DNA from 3 places in the Vreelandella sp. ssv genome. Region 1 is predicted to be linked to each of the others. Evidence: predicted binding sites of a transcription regulator. Region 1 holds the regulator's gene; each other region holds the start of a gene.

Region 1 (6,714 bases):
CACATCCAGTGCGCGAACTGGGGTGTGGATAACCACTCGGGCTTTCAATTCATTGCCAAGCTCTGTGGCACTCCGCTGTGCTAATTTATCGGGCGGCAGAGCTTTGGCAAAACCAGTAGATAGAAGAGGTTTGCTGTAGTCATCGCCGCTGTCTGCAGTCACTAGCGTCATTGAGCGTTGGTCGCCTAAGCGGCGCAAGGCGCGGGCAAGGCCAATCCCAGCCATACCAGTACCAATAATGACCAGCGCAGCGTGGGACGAAGAGAGCTCTGGTTGTGATGTGGGCATGCAGACACCAAAAAGTCGCTGAAACAAAAGCCTGTTAATGCCGCATGTTACACTAGCCGGCCCGTTTATTGCCCTGGAGAACTTGGTGACGCCTGCAGCTTTTCGGCAAACTCCCCTCTTTTCGCGCTGGCGTCCCGTTGCTGCTGCACGGCCTGCCATGAGCCCTCCCTGGTGGCAGTGGGTTGCCTCTACCGACTCATTAACCGCTCGCTTAATTGCCGCGGGTGATGAGAAACAGTTTCGGGTTCGACTGTTACGCCAGGGGGTCGGCTGGCCTCGACCTGATGAGGCTCAGCTACTTGGTATTGGCGCCAAGCGTTACGCATGGCTGCGTGAAGTCGCGCTGTGCTTAGATGAAACACCGTGGGTGGTGGCGCGGTCAGTTGCTCCGCTTACGCAGTTAAAGGGCCAGCGTTTGGAAGGATTAGGTGAGCGCTCGCTGGGTAGCTGGCTATTTCGACAACCCGGTTTAGTGCGTGGACCGGTCGAAGCTACGTCTCACCCCCCTCAGTTTGCTAGTGTAAATGGAATCGACAGTCGCTGCGCTTGGGGCCGGCGCTCAGTTTTTCATCAGGGCTATAAGCACGGTGGGTTATCGTTACTGGTTCAAGAGTATTTTTTGCGGGCGATGGCGGATGAACTTGATTTGCCGTCGCGCTAGGCTAACAGCTGCGTTTTATTTTTCGTGAGGTAAGCATGGATCGTTCACTGTTGCGGCCGAAGGGATGGTCTCGCGTAGCAGATTTTTTACAGTTGATGCGCCTGAATCGACCCATTGGCACGTGGCTGTTGATGTGGCCGACGCTTTGGGCGCTTTGGTTTGCCGCTGAAGGGGTACCAGGCCGAAATACCCTGCTGATTTTTATTGCGGGCGTTTATGTCATGCGGGCAGCCGGATGTGTGGTGAATGATTATGCAGACCGTCATTTCGACGGCCATGTGAAACGCACTAAAAGCCGTCCGCTCGCGACGGGCCGCATTAGTGAAACCGAGGCACAACTGCTGTTTATTGGGTTGGTCGCCGCGGCATTTATTTTAGTGTTACTGACCAATTGGTTTACGGTTTTACTCTCGCTGGGCGGTGTGCTGCTGGCCATTATTTACCCTTTTATGAAGCGCTATACCCACTTTCCACAGGTGGTGTTGGGGGCGGCATTCTCATGGGCGATCCCAATGGCTTTTGGCGCCGTGTTGGGCCATGTGCCGCTGGAAGCGTGGCTGCTTTTCGGTGCAAATGTGCTGTGGACGGTGGCCTACGATACCCAGTACGCCATGGTCGATCGCGACGATGATATAAAAATTGGTATTAAATCGACGGCTGTGTTGTTTGGTAGGGCAGATCGCTTAATGATTGGTTTGCTGCAGGTGTCCACGCTGATGCTGTTGGCATGGGTTGGGTGGCGAGTCGGTTTAGGTGGATTTTTCTGGTTGGGGCTTGTCGCCATGGCAGCGACTTTTCTCCACCAACAGCGGTTGATTCACCACCGTGAGCGAGATGCCTGCTTCCAGGCGTTTCTCAATAATCATTGGTCGGGTTTACTGATTTTTGCCGGTATTGCGCTAAGTTGGTGGCCGGTGGCGGGTCAATAGAAGCCATTGTCATGTAATTGTCATCAAGTCATGGTGTTATCGTCACTGACATGTCATTGAATTGTTTTTCTTTGAGCTAGTTTTCTTCGAGCTAATTCTTTTTGAACACCGTGAGGCTCTGGTATGACCGCCAAGACCGTTCTGATTGTCGATGATGAGTCGTCGATTCGCGAAATGATCGCGGTCGCGCTGGAAATGGCTGACTATCGCGTGCTCGAAGCAGATAACGCCCAGGATGCTCATGCCATGGTCGTCGACCACCAACCGGATTTATTGCTGCTTGACTGGATGATGCCCGGCACCAGCGGTATTGAGCTAGCTAGGCGCTTAAAGCGCGAAGAAGCCACGGCTGAAATGCCCATTATTATGCTGACCGCTAAAGGCGAAGAGGATAATAAGATTCAAGGGCTTGAAGCCGGTGCAGATGACTATATCACCAAGCCATTTTCTCCCCGAGAATTAGTGGCACGGCTAAAAGCGGTGCTGCGTCGTGCGACGCCACGTGGCGTTGAGGACCCGATTGAGATTAATGGCCTGCTGCTGGATCCGGTAAGCCACCGGGTAAGTGCTCACGGCAAAGCGCTTGAAATGGGTCCAACAGAGTATCGGTTGCTGCAGTTTTTTATGACCCATCAAGAGCGCGCTTACACGCGTAGCCAACTGCTTGACCAAGTATGGGGTGGCAACGTGTATGTCGAGGAGCGCACGGTCGATGTGCATATTCGTCGCTTGCGCAAAGCGTTGGGTGATGTGCATCAAAATCTGATTCAAACGGTTCGGGGCACCGGATACCGTTTCTCTGCACGGGTGTAAATGTGCGCCTATGGAGCCGTGAACTGTGGCGACTAGCGTGGTTGGCCACGCTAGGAACTTGTCTGGGCTGGTTATTGGGCTCAGCAGGGCTAGGGCTTGCGGCAGGGCTTGGGGTATGTCTGTTTTATCATTTGCGGCAACTACGCGAACTTTATTTGTGGCTGACTCTTCACCCTCACGACGAGCCGCCTGCCGCTCGTGGCATGTGGGGCGAGTTGTTTGATCGTTTATACCGCTATCAGAAAAGCCAACGTATAACGCAAAGCAGGCTGCGCTCTACTTTAGCGCGTATTCAAGAGTCGTCAGAAGCGATGCGCGACAGTGTGGTCATGCTTGATCGCCACGGTGATTTAGAGTGGTGGAATAGCGCCGCCACCGCCATGTTGGGGTTACAAACTGCCCATGATCGGGGCCAACACATTACCAATCTGCTGCGCGATCCAAGTTTTATTAGTTACTTCAATGCGCGCAACTATAGTGAACCTCTAACGCTAACCTCACCCATTGATGAGCGCCGCATCTTGCAGTATCAAATCACCCTCTATGGTGACGATGAGCGGCTAGTAATGGCACGAGATATCACCCGCTTGCATCGCCTTGAGCAGATGCGGCGTGATTTTGTCGCCAATGTTTCCCACGAGCTACGCACTCCTCTAACGGTACTTTCCGGTTATTTAGAAACCTATAGCGATATCGCTGATCAGCTCCCCCCGCGACTTGGTAAAAGTATTCACCAAATGCAGGAGCAGACACAGCGAATGCAGAACTTGGTCAACGATTTACTGCTGCTCTCGCGCTTGGAAATCGATCAGGGCGGTAAAGACCATCACCCGTTGCCCCTGGGCCCTTTACTGCAAAGCATCTGTGCTGATGCGCTGGCGTTGTCGCATCAGCGGCATACTATTACTGTCGCACTCGAAAGCGATGCACGTCTGCTGGGTAGTGAGCAGGAGATTCGTAGCGCCATTTCTAACCTCGCTTTCAATGCCGTTCGCTATACGCCAGCAGGTAGCCACATCACATTGCGCTGGAAAGCTAGTGCGACAGGCGGCGGCTGTATTGATGTGGAAGACAATGGTGAAGGTATCGATCCCGTTCATATTCCCCGGCTAACCGAGCGTTTTTACCGTGTCGATAAAGGCCGCAGTACCACTACGGGTGGCACAGGTTTAGGCTTAGCCATTGTTAAGCACGTATTGTTACGCCATGACGCGCAATTACAGATTGAATCCCATCCCGGTAAAGGCGCGCTATTCCGCTGTTCATTTCCCGCCTCTCGCCTTCTAGCGCCCAGTCAGTAACTTCGATGCACAATTCTTGTAGAGGTGTGCAATATTGGCATGCAAGATTGGTAAAACTTTGCTCATGTGCCATTTTTACACAGTATTTAACCTTGTCTAACGCTTATAATAGCTCTATATAATATATATTGTATTTATTTAAGTTGTTGATTTTTATGTTTTTAATATTTTATTTAGTCTTTCTGGCATACCCAATGCAAGTTATGAGATAGGAAAGATGACCGCAGGAAATGCTGGCTTGAAAATAAGCCTTTCTTTCTTAACCAAGCGGTATTAAACAGCGATCAGAGGTGGAATATGATGTCCAAGGATTTTCTCAAGAAAGCTGGTATTTTAGGTGTTTCTCTTGGCCTGATGGCAAGCCCATTAGCGTTTGCACAAACAGATGAAAACTCTGCAATTGATGAGAACCAGGGTATCACGGCAGACGAGCAGCCGATGGAGAGCCATTCTCAAGATTCAGCATCTGATGATTATGAAAAAGAAGATTTGACTACCGATCACGGTACTCAGGGTCCAGATACAGTTGAAGATCCAGAATCAATGGATACGGGTAGTGATGACGAAAACTCTCCCGAAGAAGTTGTTAAAGAAAACAGCGCTAGTTAATCTTTTTTAGATTTTAAGATATCTAGGAATACTTCCTCATTGGATGATGAAGTCAACAACGGGATGTTGTAAAAGTAAGGATGCTGTTTGATTCATGGATGAATCGATAGGAAATTAAAACGTTAGTCAGGGTAAATTCCAAGGTTGGAGACCCGCACAAGGACTGGAAGCTAACGTTAGTTATTACCTATAGCCTATTCAGATATCAGGCCCCGCTTTGGCGGGGCCTAATTTTTGCTGTCTGTTTTATACAGATTCCAGCTACTTCAATTTGCTACCTACCTACCTACCTACCTACCTACCTACCTACCTACCTACCTACCTACCTACCTACCTACCTACCTACCTACCTACCTACCTACCTACCTACCTACCTACCTACCTACCTACCTACCTACCTACCTACCTACCTACCTACCTACCTACCTACCTACCTACCTACCTACCTACCTATTTGTTTGTGCATATTTCTGTCTACTTCTTACCAATCGTCGTTAACACCACCTACTAATTTGGATTGTATAGACAGGGTTGGGTAATTTCTTTAATGCTGCGCGCTAACTTAAATATTTGCGCAGTGTGTCAAAAAGGCACAGACAATTTTGCGCATGTGCCATTTGTGCGCATGTGTTTATCGTGCTTTTGTTTTTAGTGGCTTATTATTGCGCGCAACCTATATTGTATAAGCTGCTGATTTAACGCATTTTAAATTTATATTGCGCTGGTTGGCATCGTATATGCTCTAACTAATCAGTGAAGCAACCGCGGTAAGAAGCAAGCACTAAGCTTTTCTTACTTCACTCAGCGGGATTAATCAGTCATTCGGAGTAAATACTATGTTTAACGTACTTGTTAAAAAAACAGCCATCTTGGGCCTATCACTTGGTTTGCTAGCTAGCCCATTGGCATTTGCCAACATTTCAATCGAAGCTAATCAAGATTTGACCGTTGACGATGAGCCGATTCAAGCCCAGTCACACCGTACGAACGAGCAAGCTGACTTCAGCCCATCCGATCTGATGTACGACGAAGGTGATCGTCCTAATGTTATCAAGTCAGAATCTAGCCGTACTAGCGTTCAAGCGGACTACACCGCAAAAGATTTAACGCATGACGTAGGCGACGGAAACGTTTGGTAACAAAAAGTTGCAATTTTGTAGAAATATATTACGATTGAAGTGTGAGCTATTCATGCAAATGCATGTCACACCGATAGGGATGCAGATCGATTCAAGGAGTGAATCAATCGACAATCAGAGCGCTGGTCAGGGTTAAAATCCAAGGTTGGAGCCCCTCAAAAGGAAAGGAAGCTAGCGTTAGTCATTGTCCAGATATTGTGTCCTTAGACCCCGCTTAGGCGGGGTCTGATTTTTTGCGACTTTCAAAACTCCCTCTTTAGATGCTCTCTCCTTGTATCGCGATCCACCAGCCCGCCCGGATACGATGTTTCAGACGACGGTCTAGGAGTTGATAAAACGCCACATGTGTTGTTAATGCACAATTATTTTTGGCAAAAAAAGATTGTTAAAGATTTTTTGGTGCGCAATTTATTTTTAATAAGCTTTTGATTTGTAAATATTTATAAATATTTTTATTTTTTTGGCATCCAGTGTGCAGCTCCAATGCGTATAGTTAGAGTGAAACCTATAGCCGCAATGAAGCAATGCCATCCTGGTTGCCTTTACTATTAATGAGCGGTACACAGCAGTAATGAGGAGAATGTTATGTTATTAAAAGAAATGAGCAAAAAAGTCGCTATTCTAGGTATTTCTTTTGGCTTAATCGCTAGCCCGTTGGCTATGGCGAACTCATCAATTGAGTTGAACAAAGATCGCTCAGCTGGGCAGGGCGTCATCGATAAACCACAATCTTCGTCCGGGGATACTCAGCAACCCGCTACTCGCGACTTGACGCGTGATGATGGCGATAGTCTGGATTTTTCTCCCTCTAGCAGCGCTTCTGATTCAGGGGAGAGAGCAAACCGAGGTGCCAATATTAGTCCTGATGATTTAACCCGTGATGAAGGTGATAGCACCGATTGGTAAGTAAGCGTCACATGGCCACTGTTAATACTCAAAAACCCCGCTTAAGCGGGGTTTTTGGGTTTATATAG
Region 2 (6,714 bases), 140 kb from region 1:
CGGTGAAGAGGACTACAACGCTTACGAGCGCACCCAACGTATGTTCGGCTACGCACTTGAGCACCACTTCAACGACCAGGTGACCGGCCGCCAACTGATGCGCTACCTCAATTCCGACGTGGTACTCAATCAGGTCTACGGCTATGGCTGGACGTCTCCGACCTCTGATGAACTCACCCGTTACTACTCCGGCAGCGATGAGTCGCTGGAAGCCTGGACACTCGACAACCAGTTAGAAGCCAACGTTAGCAGCGGCTTTATGGATCACACGCTGCTGTTCGGGGTGGATTACCAACAGCGGGAAAACGATGTGTCATGGCCTTCGGGATATTTCCCGCCGCTCAATGCGTTTGACCCGGTATATGGTAGCGATCCCATCGAATTTTACGCCCCAGTGCGCGAACGCCATGAGATCGACCAGACCGGAGTTTACCTGCAAGACCAAATCGCCCTCGATAACTGGCGCTTCACCCTGGGAGGCCGCTACGACTGGGTGAATATCGACAATACCAACCGCGATAGCGGGGATACCAGCTCCCTCAGCGACACCCAGTTCAGTGGCCGCGCCGGGGTGGTCTACCTATTCGATAACGGCGTAGCGCCCTACCTGAGCTACTCCACCGCGTTCACCCCCACCAGCTTCGTGGATGAAAGCGGTGATCTGCTACAGCCCATGGAAGGCGAACAGTGGGAAACCGGCGTCAAATACCAGCCTAACGGCAGCACCAGCCAGTACAGCGCAGCGCTGTTCCATATCAGCCAGGAGAACGTTGCCACCAAAGAGCAGCCCACCGACCCTTACCGCGCCGTAGGTGAAATCGAATCCCAGGGACTGGAACTGGAAGCGCAAACCCAGCTAACGGAGACCCTCTCGCTGCAGGCGGGCTATAGCTTCACCGATATCACCTACGCCAAAAGCGATGACGGTAACCAGGGCAATAACGCGATTTACTCACCCCGGCACCAGGTTCAACTGTGGGGGCATTACAAAGCCAACGATGGCTGGCTGAACGGCTTGGATATGGGTGTTGGCGTACGTCACTACGCGGATATCGCCGCAGACCGGGCCAACACCGAAACCGTGCCCGACTATACCCTGGTCGATGCCACCATTGGTTACGACCTCAGCCAGCTTGGCGTTGCAGGGGTCGAAACGCGCTTAAACGTGAACAACCTGCTAGATAAAGAGTACGTGGCTTCCTGTAACTCCCTGGAGTACTGCTACTTCGGCGCCGAGCGGGGCATCACCGCTAGCGTCCACTACCGATTCTAAGCTTCTGTTCTAAGCCCTTGCCTAAGTTTCGAGGAGTAATCGTGAGCAACTCTGCCCAGGCCAACGCGCCTGGGCATTTTTCCTTGAAGCTAGGTTTGCAAACAATAAATATTATCGTTTAAATACAGCTCTTATTTTTCGGATGGCCTCTCATCACCATGCGCCACACCACCGCGCTCTCAAGACTCACACGCTTCGGGCTGTTCGCCGTCTGCTTAATGGCCTTTTCAACTGCCCAGGCCCAGTGGGCAGCGGTTGACTGGACGATAGCCGAAACCTTGCTGGCGATTGACGCACCTGTCAGCAGCGTCGCCCAGCAGAGTGACTACCACCAGTGGGTGGGTGAGCCTCGTATCCCCGAGAGTGCCACCGATATGGGGCTACGTACCCAGCCCAACTTTGAGCTACTGGCACAAGTGCCGCCAGAGCAGACGCTTATTTCACCCATGTTTGCGGGTTTGACGCCACGCCTTGAGCGAATCGCACCGGTCACTTCGTTCGCGCTCTACTCCCCCGGCACCGATACCTGGGAGGAGATGCAAACCCTCACTCGCCAGCTAGGCGAGTTAACCGAGCACCAGCCCCAAGCAGAAGAGCTAATTAACGACACCCAAGCCTTGATGACTAGCCTGCGCGAATCCAGCCCTCTCTCACAGTCAAAAATCGCGCCGCTACTCATGATTCAGTTTATGGATGCCCGCCACGTGCGGGTGTTTGGGGACAACAGCTTGTACAACGCCGTGCTGGAGCAGCTCGACCTCCCCAATGCCTGGGATCAACCCACCAATGCCTGGGGATTTGCGTTGGTAGGGGTTGAAGCGTTGGCGCGTTACCCGGAGGCAGCGCTGGTGATTATCGACCCATTGCCCGCTGGGGTTGAAGAGCAGCTGGCCAAAAGCGGCCTATGGCAGCATCTTCCCAGTGTCAAAAACGACAGGCTGCTGCGCCTGCCACCGGTATGGAGTTTCGGCGCGCTCCCCTCCGCCCAACGCTTTGCCCGGGAACTGACCAAGGCGCTAGCCTCAGCGCATGTAGTGAGCTCCCCCTCGAATGATTAGCAAGTTCTAAGACTACCAAAGCGTTCTTAATTACGTTAGTTTAATTACTTAAGATAACGTAGGTTTCGCCAAGCATTAGCTTAAGGCCATACGAAAAATCAGCGAGGGAATGCAATGACGCTAGCCATTGTCGCCACGCGGGCAGGCGTGGGTTTGGACGCACCCGCGGTGCATGTTGAAGTGCATCTGGCTAATGGCTTGCCGGGCCTGACATTAGTGGGCTTACCCGAAACCGCCGTTAAAGAGAGCCGTGAACGGGTGCGCAGCGCATTGGTCAATGCGGGCTTTGATTTCCCTAATACGCGCCGTATTACCTTAAACCTCGCCCCCGCCGATCTTCCCAAAGAGGGTGGTCGCTTTGATCTACCCATCGCACTGGGCATTCTGGCCGCCTCCGGGCAAATTCCGGTAGAAGCGCTAGAGGACATGGAGTGTGCTGGTGAGCTGGCCCTGGATGGCAAGCTGCGCGCGGTGCCGGGAATACTGCCGTTTGCGCTGGCCACTCGGCGAGCAAAAAAAGCGCTGATTATTCCCCGCGACTGTGCCGATGAAGCTGCCCTGGCGGGCGACCTGCCGGTGCTGCCTGCCGACACTCTCTGGCAGGTCGTGGCGCACTTGCTCGATCAAGAGAAGATTCCCCCGCACAAGCTCAGCGCTTCGGTAAAAACCACCGCCCCGGTAGATGACCTTGCCGATGTGCGCGGCCAGCAGCAGGCGCGCCGCGCACTGGAAGTCGCCGCGGCCGGTGGTCATAACCTTCTCTTCGCTGGCCCACCCGGCACCGGTAAAACCATGCTGGCCAGCCGCCTGCCGGGCATTCTGCCGCCGCTTTCCGAGGAGGATGCCCTGGAAGTCGCCGCCGTGCGATCAGTTTGCGGGCTAGCGTTGGAAGCCGATTGGGGCAAAAGGCCGTTTCGCCAGCCCCATCACAGTGCCAGCGCGGCAGCGTTAGTTGGCGGGGGCTCAAAACCCAAGCCCGGCGAAATCTCACTCGCTCATCATGGTGTACTGTTTTTAGATGAACTGCCCGAGTTTTCCCGCCATGTATTAGAGGTACTGCGCCAGCCGCTGGAAACAGGAGAAATTCATTTAGCCCGCGCTAGCCATGAACGCCGTTATCCAGCGCAGTTTCAGCTAGTGGCTGCCATGAATCCTTGCCCCTGCGGTCACTTGGGCGACCCACGCCAGCGCTGCCAGTGTACCGCCAGCCAAATCCAGCGTTATCAAGCACGGCTTTCCGGGCCCCTCTTAGACCGTATCGACCTACAGGTAGAAGTCCCTGCGCTGCCGCCCGAACAGCTCACCGCGCAAACCCAAGGCGAATCATCGGAAGCTGTTCGTGAAAGAGTAATGGCCGCCCGGGAACGCCAAATGGCCCGCGGCGCGCTGAATAGCCAGTTAAGCGGTAAAGCCCTGGAAGCCGCCTGCGCACTTAACGATGAAGAGCGCGCCTGGCTGGCGGGCGTGCTCGAAAAGCTCAAGCTCTCTGCCCGCGCCTATCACCGCGTACTGCGTGTGGCCCTGACACTAGCCGACCTAGAGGGCGCTCCTAAGCCCACCCAGCCGCACCTTATTGAAGCGATTGGCTACCGGCAGTTAGATCGGATGTTGAAAGGGGCGTAAGCCCCCCCGAAAGTCACTGAACGGTTAGCGGGTGGCTGCCAGTGAGTCCACTAGGCGTTGACACAGCGCATCAAGCTTTTGCCCCGTGGTTTCATCGTGTAACTCGCCACGATCATTGAAGGCGCTGCCCGCTTTCGCCAGCGACAATGGCTGTGGCAGCACGACCAGCCCCAGATTGGCTAACAGTTGCTGACCAAGGGGCAGCGCACGGATGCCACCTAGCCCACCAGGGGAAGCCGCCACCAGCGCTGCCCACTTACCGGCAAATAACCCAAGCCCCGGCGTATCCTGGTAGGGTCGTGACAGCCAGTCCAGCGTGTTTTCAGCAATGCATTTTTTGCTAATCAACGGCTTGGTCTTTAGCTGCCATTAAAACGTCTACGTAGTGTCATTCAATTATCACTATTGCCGAGGAAAATTAGCGAAAGCTGAAACAGCTCTGACCCCTCTTAAATGGTGAAATAGCGATGATAAAGCCAGTATTAACCACTGCTCTTACTCTCTTTGCATTTACCGGTGTGGCACACGCCCAGCAGGTCTTTCCAGCTACATTGTCCGGCCATGCCCAGCTACCCGGCAGCACCTTTGTGGCGGCTCCTGCCGGTGCCGCTGAGCACTACAACGTCTCCGGCCGTTTTACTGGCCAAGAGGGCCGCGTTGAGCAGCTGTATACGAACATGCAAGCCACGGGCTTAGCGCTACCCTTCCCCAGCCAGCCTCTGCAGGGTTTTTCAGGTATTCGCTCACTTGGCGATGACCGTTTCTTGGTATTAACCGATAACGGCTTTGGCTCCAAAGCGAACTCCTCTGACGTCATTTTGATGTTTAACATCGTAAAGACTGACTGGGACACTGGGCGCGTCATCATCGAAGAAACCGTTCAACTATCGGATCCAAACCGCAAGGTGCCCTTCCCGATTATGAATGAAGCTACGCCTGGTCGTTTTTTAACCGGGGCTGATTTCGATATTGAATCGATACAGCCGGTGGGTGATAACTACTGGATTGGCGATGAGTTCGGCCCCTGGATTATCCAGGTCGATAGTGCGGGCGAAGTGCTGCAAGTGCTGGCCACCAACCCTGATGGGACGCTGATGCGCTCACCCGACAATGCTTTTGCCCTCAGCCCGAACCCTGGCGCGCCTCTCGCTGATGAAGTGGTGGTGTTTCGCTCCGGAGGCTACGAGGGCATGGCGCTCTCCGAAGACCAAACCACCCTTTACCCTTTATTGGAAAAGCCAGTCTGGGACAGCAACGCCAACGCCCCGGAAACCATTGATGGCACTCCCGTATTAAGAATGTTCGAGCTCGATACTGAAACCGGCGAATGGGGCGACACAACCCGCTACTACCCCTTGGCGTCAGCGGATCATGCGATTGGCGATTTCAATCTCATTGGCGGAACTCGCGGCTTGATCATTGAGCGTGATAGCCGTCAGGGCGATCCGCGAGAAGAGTGGGCAGACAATCCTGCCGAGTTCAAACGCATCTATCTCGTCGATCTCAACCGCACAAATGAGCAGGGCGTACTTGAGAAAATCGCCTATATCGACCTTATGGATATCCAGGATCCAGACGGCATTGCTCCACGCGGCACGATCAACGGCACCTTTAATTTCCCCTTTGTGACCATTGAGAACGTGGATCGTGTCGATGAGAGCACCATCGTGGTCGCCAATGACAACAACTACCCTTTCTCGATTGGTCGCCAGCAAGGCCACGCCGATGATAATGAGCTAATACTGCTCGATGTAGAAGACTTCCTGAACGCCCAGTAAGGCAAGTAAGTGTTTACATAGAAAAGTAAAAGCACTGAATAAATCCGTAGCGGAATTTATTCAGTGCTCGAGACGTTAGGGGCTATCTCACCAACGTGTTTTATAAAAACTATTTACTAACATTATCGACAAAACCATCTACAAACCCATCCAGCGCTTCAAACAGCACTTCCCGAATGGGATCTGCCTCATTCACCAAGTGGTGACGAGCTTCCGGGTGGCGATGAATTTCGGCATTGGGAAATTTCTTTGCCAAGATCGCTAAATTCCACTCCCAATCGACGGTCAAGTCCTGCTCGCCCTGGAGTATCAGGGTAGGCAGCAGGTTGGGCTCCTGCGCCAGCAAGCGAGGCATCCAGCGACGCATGGCGCTCACCCAGGCAACGCTTAGGCGCTCGGGCTGCAGCGGGTCACCCTCACGTAGAAACTCGGTGAACTGCTCATCGGTAGAGTTGGAGCGGTATTTACGCGGCAGCGCTTTTACAAACGGGCTGGCGATCAGGTGTAGCCAGCTGGTTTGGCTCCAGCCCCAAGGCCGCACCAGGGGTGCGAGCAGCACTAAACCTGCCCAACCAGCGGCCTCACGGCGGGTGAGCGCATCCGTGGCCAGAATGGCGCCGCCGGTACTTTGCCCTACCCCTAACCACGGCGCAGGCGCCATGCCTTGGCTCTTCAGAATGATCTGCAAATGGGTCAGGCAGTGCTGATAGTCATCAAAATCTTCTATTTCTGCCCGCGCTCCGCTGGAAAGGCCGTGACCGGGAAGATCCCACAGCACTACCCGCCAGCCTTTCGCCAGCAGGCGCTTTAATAGATGACGGTACAGCCCCATATGATCAAAGTAACCGTGCACGACAAAAGCAGTGCCCACCGGCTGAGGAGGACTCCACACTTGGCACCAGAGCGCAAAGCGTCCAGTATCAATAAAGCCTGCGTGTACTTCACTGGTTTCGAGTAGCAGCGCTTCCAGACCGTAGTGCTG
Region 3 (6,714 bases), 1.3 Mb from region 1:
GAACGAACGTGCTCGTCGGCCGCCCGAACATGTCGGATTAAGCTAATGGTTAGCCCTATGGTTAGTTCAGCCGTTGGCACTGTCAGCAAATCCGGTACGAAGGTCAGCCAAACACCATGTCGCGTACAGGCCTCCACATCGAAATTATCGTAACCCTTCAGGGCGGCGCCAATCACTTTCAGGTTGGGGCAGCCAGCTAGAAATTCTTCGCTGACCTGGTCCGGCATAAACACCATCATGCCATCTGCGGTTGCCGCGCGGGCCTTGACCACGGCGGCGGGCAAGGTAGTGTCTGACTGGTTGGTGATTAAGTCACAACTCTGTTCCAGCTTTTTCAGCACGCTGTTGTGTACCCGGTGGGTAATGAAAACCCTTGGTTTCATTTGAATTCCTTACTTGAATTTCTTACGAAGGTGGCCGCTAAGGCTATCCACCATCGTCACCATAACGAGTATGACAATCAGGATGGCGCTGACTTCCTGATACTGCATGACGCGTAAAGAGCCCATTAGCTCGAAGCCGATCCCGCCAGCCCCCACCATCCCCATGACCGTAGAGGCGCGAAAATTGTATTCCCAGCGATAGATGGAAACATCGGCAAACTGCGGAAGAACCTGCGGCAGCACCGCGTGCCAGTGAACCTGTAATCGAGTCGCGCCAGCGGCATTGGCGGCTTCCACTGGGGCTGGGTCGACATGCTCGATCGCTTCGGCAAAGAATTTACCCACCATGCCGATAGAGTGAAGGCCGAGCGCGAGCACGCCCGGCAAGGCGCCAAACCCCACGGCAGCAACGAAGATAATGCCCATAATCAGCTCGGGTACCGAGCGCAGAGCGTTTAGCAACGTGCGGGTTACGTGGAAGACCACGGGATGGGGCGACGTATTGCGAGCAGCCAGGAACGCCAGGGGTACGGAAGCGATGACCGCTATTGCCGTGCCAGCAATGCTCATGGCGAGCGTATCGACCAGCGGAGACATCCAATCACTGGCATTGGTGAAATCGGGCGGTAGTGATTCACCCAGCAGGGTAGCGATGGCAGGCACCCCGTTGGCCAGGGTGCGAAAATCCAGCAAGTCCACGTACCAACTCGCCAGGAGAACCACTGCCAGTAACGAGCCCACTTGGAAGAGCTTGCTCCGCCAGCCGCGCGCGTGTTCGGCCAGCACCGCGTCAGAAGAAAATGATGAAACGGCCGGCGGGTCCGTTTTGGTCTGATTCATCATGCCCCTTACATCTCGCCGAAGTCGAGGTTGAGCAGACTACCCATTTCCCTGATCACATCGTAATCGGCGTCCGTGATAACGGCGAAACCTTCGGCTTTTAGGTTGTCCAGAATCTCTTCATCATCGATGCTGATGAAGGCATCCTGGATCTGCTGCTTGAGTTCTGGGTCCAGATTGGATCGCATCGCCCAAGGGTACTGAGGGTACTCCCCGCTGTGACCCAACACCCTAACCTGGTTGCGGTCTATCAGGCCGCGGTCTATTACGTGCTCAAAGATCACTTCCGATAGCCCGCCTGCATCCGCATTACCATTGGCCACGTTCACCGCCACGGCATCATGGGAGCCAACGAAATGGGCTTCATAGTCCTCGCCTGCTTCCAAACCAGCCGATTCAAGCAACACGGTTTTGGGAATCAGGTGGCTTGAAGTAGAGGCTGGGTCGCCATAGGCCATCTTCATGCCCTCGATATCGGCATAGGACTCAACGCCGGAATCGACATTGGCAATGATGATGGAGCGGTAGGTGGGCTTGCCATCCACAATCATGGCCGCAAAGGGTTCGATCTCGCTTTTGCTTTTTGCCATCACATAGGAGAGGGGCCCGAAGTAGGCGAGGTCGATGCGACCAAAGCGCATGGCTTCGATCATGGAGGAATAATCGGTAGTGACGATTAGCTCAATTTCTTTGCCAAGCGTGCTTTCAAGATAGTCTTTCAATGGCTGGTTGCGTTTGATCAGTTCAGAAGCGTTTTCATCCGGGAGCAGTGCGACTTTTAACAGGTCTGGATTTGGATCAGGATCCGCAGCTAAGGCCGACACGGTCATTCCAGCCATAAGACAGATAGCGAAGAAAAAGCTGAATAGCGGTTTCATTGTGCAGTCTCCAGTTTTATCGAAGGGGTATTAGCGGATTGAGAGGTGGACTTGGTGGTTTCATCGGCTTCGGGCAAACCCCCTGGCGCACCGTGGTAAATCTCATCCAGGTGGCATTGCTGTAACTGTGCCGGGGCTGCATCAAAAACGATTTGGGCATTCGCCAAACCAATAATGCGGTCAGCAAACCGCTGGGCATATTCCAGCTGGTGCAGTGAAATAATGGCGGTAATACCATCTTCACGGCATATGTCTCGCAGTAACGTTAGAACTCGCTCAGACGTGGCTGGGTCAAGGCTGGCCACTGGCTCGTCCGCCAAGATCATGGCGGGCTGCTGCGCCAAGGCGCGAGCAATACCCACGCGCTGCTGCTGCCCTCCGGACAGTTGATCGACTCTGGTAAGCGCCTTCTCAGCCAGGCCTACGCGGTCCAGGCAGTGCAGGGCAAGCTCCTGTTCCTGCCTGGGTAGTGGAAACAAACTGCGCCAGGTGCTGTGGTAAGCAAGCCGACCCGTCAGCACATTCTGGAGCGCCGTGTGGCGTTCAATCAGCTGGTGGTGCTGGAAAACCATGGCGGTTTTGCACCGATGGCGGCGTACCGTATTAATGGTTTCGAGCGCACCTAGTTCGGCCGAGATCACTTTGCCAGTGCTGGGCCGCACCAAGTGGTTAAGGGTGCGCAGTAACGTAGATTTACCTGCACCGGAAAGACCGAGTAGAACCGTAAACTCGCCTTTGTGGAAATCAACGGTGGTGGGTCGGAGTGCGAGAATATTCCCAGGATATGTCACCCCCATTTTCTCGATGCGGAGCATTAAGTCAGAGGATTGAACAAGCTCCATTGGATCACCTTCTGCAATGTATAAGCTCACTTTATTGTGACTTACAATGCAACGTTAGCGCTCCTAGGTGACAAAGCTGTGTCATGCAGATGATAAGTTAATGACCATCAAAAGGGCGGGTGGCATTAATGACATAAGAAATTGGCGCTTTATAAGTTAAAAAATTTAATGTTTCTGAGCGTCTGCCGATAGTGCTCATTGTTGGTAGCAAGATCCGCTCTGTGAGAGCGCTTTCGGTTACCGAGATAGTCACCCCTACCCAAGGCAGCGCGCTAAGGGTTTTATGAGATCCCTACTCCATGCTATTTCTGAATCGAAGCGTCAAACTGCGCCTTGCCGTGAGTTTAGGCGCCTGCATCCTGATGTTAATCGTTATCGGTACTATCGGTCTCTATAGTCTCAGTAAAACCAACGATGCCCTCAATCGGACTTATGAGGGGAACGTGCTCACATTGGGTAATCTTACACAGATCAACCAGGCACTGGTCGGTAACCGGGTGAAAGTGACGGCCGAACAGCGCGACCGGAATCCAGCCTCTGCGATAACCACGCAGCAGGAGGTCGCTGAGAACGATGCCATTATCGACGCCGCTTGGAATGACTACTTTCCTGATCGTGTGAGCAGTGACAATGAACGCGAAGTAGCCGGTGACTTCATCGAATCGCTGGCCAGTCTGCGCGCCGGTATTGACGAGATTAACGCAGCCATGATTGGCAACGATTTTGACGGTGCGAGAGTCATTGCCACCACCACGCTACGTGCTGAATACCCCAAAGTGCTAACGGCAATCCAGGAGCTGATCAACCTTAACAGCATGCAAGCCGCCGCCAATAACCAACAGTCCTCAAGCGACTATGTTTGGACGCGTAACTTCGTGATTAGCGTGATGGCGGCAGCGGTCATCTTCGGCATTCTGCTCGCGATATGGTTGATTCGTGGCATCATGACCCCGCTGGGCAAGGCGCAAGAGCTCGCCAACGCCATGGCTCAAGGAAGGCTTGATAACAACATCGACATTACCTGTAAGGATGAATTTGGTGTGATGCTCAGGGCGTTAAAGAGCATGGAAACCAAGTTCTCGCAGGTGGTCATGTCCGTTCGCAATAACGCCGAGTCCGTGAATGTGGCCGCTGACGAAATCGTGCTAGGGACCGACGATCTGAGTCGCCGTACTCAGGAGCAGGCCTCAAATATCGAAGAGACCGCGGCGTCAATGGACGAAATCACCTCGACCGTGCGTCAGAATGCAGACAACGCTGCCGAAGCAGACAAGCTCGTGTACGAGGTCAGCCAGCAAGCCAACGCAGGCGGTGAGATCGCTACTCAAGCTGTCACAGCGATGGAGGGAATCAATGCCTCAAGCCGCAAGATTGCCGGTATCGTGGGCTTGATCGATGAAATCGCCTTCCAGACCAATTTGCTGGCGCTGAACGCGTCGGTTGAAGCCGCTCGTGCGGGCGAACAAGGTCGCGGCTTTGCGGTCGTGGCTAACGAAGTGCGCAACCTGGCAGGGCGCAGTGCCAACGCCGCCAAAGACATCAAAAAGCTCGTCGAGGAGAGCATCGGCCAAGTCGATACCGGCTCAAGCCTGGTCAATCAAGCAGGCAAGTCGCTCGAAGGTATCGTCCACGGCGTTCAGCGTGTCTCTGTGTTGATGGGTGAGATTGCCACCGCCAGCCGAGAGCAGTCCCAAGGCATCGACCAGGTCAACACCGCCGTCTCGCAAATGGACAGTGTCACCCAGCAGAATGCGAGCCTGGTAGAAGAGTCCAGTGCAGCAGGGCGTTCACTGCAAAGCCAAGCAGAGGCGTTGTTGAACGAGGTGTCGTTCTTTAGAGGAGCGACCACCGGCCAAAATCAACGCGCGCTACCCGCTACGCCAAAACCGCGTGACAGCCAGCCCAGGGCCAATAAAAGCTTGCCGACTCACGTGATTGGTGGCAAGCAAGACACCGAAAAATGGACCTCTTTCTAATCATTTGAAGCCACGAAAAGCGCCCCACCTGGGGCGCTTTTTTTGTGCTTACATCCGAGGGCAAAACCATGCGCACGTGGGTGCCGCTTAACCAAGTTGAGCTTCGATCGCCGTCTTGTCGATAACCGACCAGACTTCCTGAATCTTATTATCTTGGAAGCGATAGAACGCGTTCTCGCAAAACGTCACTTATTCCTGGGCAGGCGTGAGGCATTCGCCAAGGGTACACAGGCTCAGTATCATAAGCAGCCTAACCCAAGCCACAGAAGTCATCCTTCATGTCGTGTCCACCTTGCCCACACTGCCAATCCGAATTCGTCTATCAGGATCAAAGCCTGTTCATCTGCCCCGAGTGCGCCCACGAATGGAACCCCGCTGAGTCTGAGGCGGAAGACACCGTGACGGTAAAAGATGCCCACGGCACGCTGTTAGCGGAAGGCGACAAGGTAACTATGATCAAAGACCTCAAGGTCAAAGGCAGCTCACTGGTACTCAAGGTGGGTACCAAAGCCGTGATCAAGCGATTAATGGACAGCAGGGATCACCAACTAGACTGTAAAGTAGACGGCGTCGGCGACATGATGGTGACCGCCCATTTTGTGAAAAAAGCCTAAATAAGCCCAGGATTTTCTAGCTACCTCACGACGCAGTCAGCAATAACCAACCAACAAGGAGACTCTAATGAAAGCGATCGTGTTTGACGTGTTTGGCACTATTGTTGATTGGCGCTCCAGTTTGATTAATCAATTCAATGAGCTAGAGAAAGAGCTGGGAATTGAGCTGCCCAGTGACGTATTGACTGATCAATGGCGCCATCAGTATGCCCCTTCGATGAATAGGGTACGCCAAGGCGAAATTCCATGGATGGGGTTGGATGACCTGCACCGAGAAAGCCTCGTCAAACTACTCGATCAACACGGGATTGCGCTAGACGAGGCGACCATTGATCGCATCAATCACTTTTGGCACCAATTAGAGCCCTGGCCGGATGTTCAGAACGGCCTACAGCGCTTAAAAGAGCACTATATTATCGGCACGCTGACCAACGGCAATTTATCACTAATGGTGGACGTGGCTCGTCACGCCAAACTGCCCTGGGACATGGTGTTTTGCGCCGAGCTGTTCCAGCACTATAAACCTGACCCAGAGGTCTATTTAGGGGCCTGCCGCCTGCTGCGCCTGCCGCCTGAAGAAGTGATGCTATGCGCAGCGCATAATTATGACCTGGGTGCTGCCCGTGCACTGGGAATGAAAACGGCGTTTATACCCAGGCGCACAGAGTATGGCCCCCAGCAGAGCAAAGATTTAGCAGCAGAAGAAGCATGGGATTTTGTGGCTGAGGACCTCGTCGCGTTGAGCGAGCGGCTAATAGAGTGAGCCAACAATCAGTAGCGTAAATGCAGGGTAGGGGGTTAGTACCATTAAGTCCCTGCATTCACCACCGCGTCACGTAACGTGTCAGCGAAGCTTGCCAGGGCGGGTGTCCAGGTCTCCGGTTCGGGGGCGACAAAATAGGTATCGACATTGGCGATGGCCGCGGGCAGTTCCAGCGTGTGAATCCCGAACCGGTGCTGGTGGGCGTCAACCGTCCCACGGGGGAGCACCGTGTAACCCATTCCGGCAGCAACGCAGCCAAGCATCGCGTCCAGCGAACCAAACTCAAAAATCCGACCTGCATTGACACCCTGGGACGCCAGCAACAGCTCGATACGCTGGCGGTAACTGCACCCCTGGCGAAACGCCAAGAAGGCAGAGGTCAGCAGCGCTTGTGAAGAGGGCATCTTCATCATCGGCG

Evidence for each region. Region 1 encodes PhoB, which activates phosphate uptake and scavenging genes when phosphate is short. Its sites were predicted from a motif close to TGTCATANNNNTGTCANA; they were not measured.
Region 2: the regulator PhoB is predicted to act here: its motif matches at 4,341-4,358, upstream of AC5TBW_RS18505 (esterase-like activity of phytase family protein).
Region 3: the regulator PhoB is predicted to act here: its motif matches at 3,010-3,027, upstream of phnC (phosphonate ABC transporter ATP-binding protein).

Annotation. Positions count from the first base shown of each region.
Region 1 covers NZ_CM182545.1:4,177,485-4,184,198, reverse strand. Annotated here, with positions in the region: gene AC5TBW_RS19190 (NAD(P)/FAD-dependent oxidoreductase) at 1-288, opposite strand, end outside; gene AC5TBW_RS19185 (chorismate--pyruvate lyase family protein) at 326-949, shown strand; gene ubiA (4-hydroxybenzoate octaprenyltransferase) at 985-1,878, shown strand; gene phoB (phosphate regulon transcriptional regulator PhoB) at 2,002-2,691, shown strand; gene phoR (phosphate regulon sensor histidine kinase PhoR) at 2,694-3,992, shown strand; gene AC5TBW_RS19165 (hypothetical protein) at 4,293-4,601, shown strand; gene AC5TBW_RS19160 (hypothetical protein) at 4,819-5,112, shown strand; gene AC5TBW_RS19155 (hypothetical protein) at 5,438-5,740, shown strand; gene AC5TBW_RS19150 (hypothetical protein) at 6,326-6,646, shown strand.
Region 2 covers NZ_CM182545.1:4,042,283-4,048,996, forward strand. Annotated here, with positions in the region: gene AC5TBW_RS18485 (TonB-dependent siderophore receptor) at 1-1,273, shown strand, start outside; gene AC5TBW_RS18490 (ABC transporter substrate-binding protein) at 1,432-2,331, shown strand; gene AC5TBW_RS18495 (YifB family Mg chelatase-like AAA ATPase) at 2,446-3,954, shown strand; gene AC5TBW_RS18500 (NADPH-dependent FMN reductase) at 3,979-4,302, opposite strand; gene AC5TBW_RS18505 (esterase-like activity of phytase family protein) at 4,422-5,732, shown strand; gene AC5TBW_RS18510 (alpha/beta fold hydrolase) at 5,842-6,714, opposite strand, start outside.
Region 3 covers NZ_CM182545.1:2,834,210-2,840,923, reverse strand. Annotated here, with positions in the region: gene AC5TBW_RS12895 (phosphonate dehydrogenase) at 1-383, opposite strand, end outside; gene phnE (phosphonate ABC transporter, permease protein PhnE) at 393-1,223, opposite strand; gene phnD (phosphate/phosphite/phosphonate ABC transporter substrate-binding protein) at 1,232-2,101, opposite strand; gene phnC (phosphonate ABC transporter ATP-binding protein) at 2,098-2,943, opposite strand; gene AC5TBW_RS12875 (methyl-accepting chemotaxis protein) at 3,243-4,919, shown strand; gene AC5TBW_RS12870 (ester cyclase) at 5,007-5,108, opposite strand; gene AC5TBW_RS12865 (zinc ribbon domain-containing protein YjdM) at 5,198-5,533, shown strand; gene AC5TBW_RS12860 (haloacid dehalogenase type II) at 5,601-6,296, shown strand; gene AC5TBW_RS12855 (LysR family transcriptional regulator) at 6,341-6,714, opposite strand, start outside.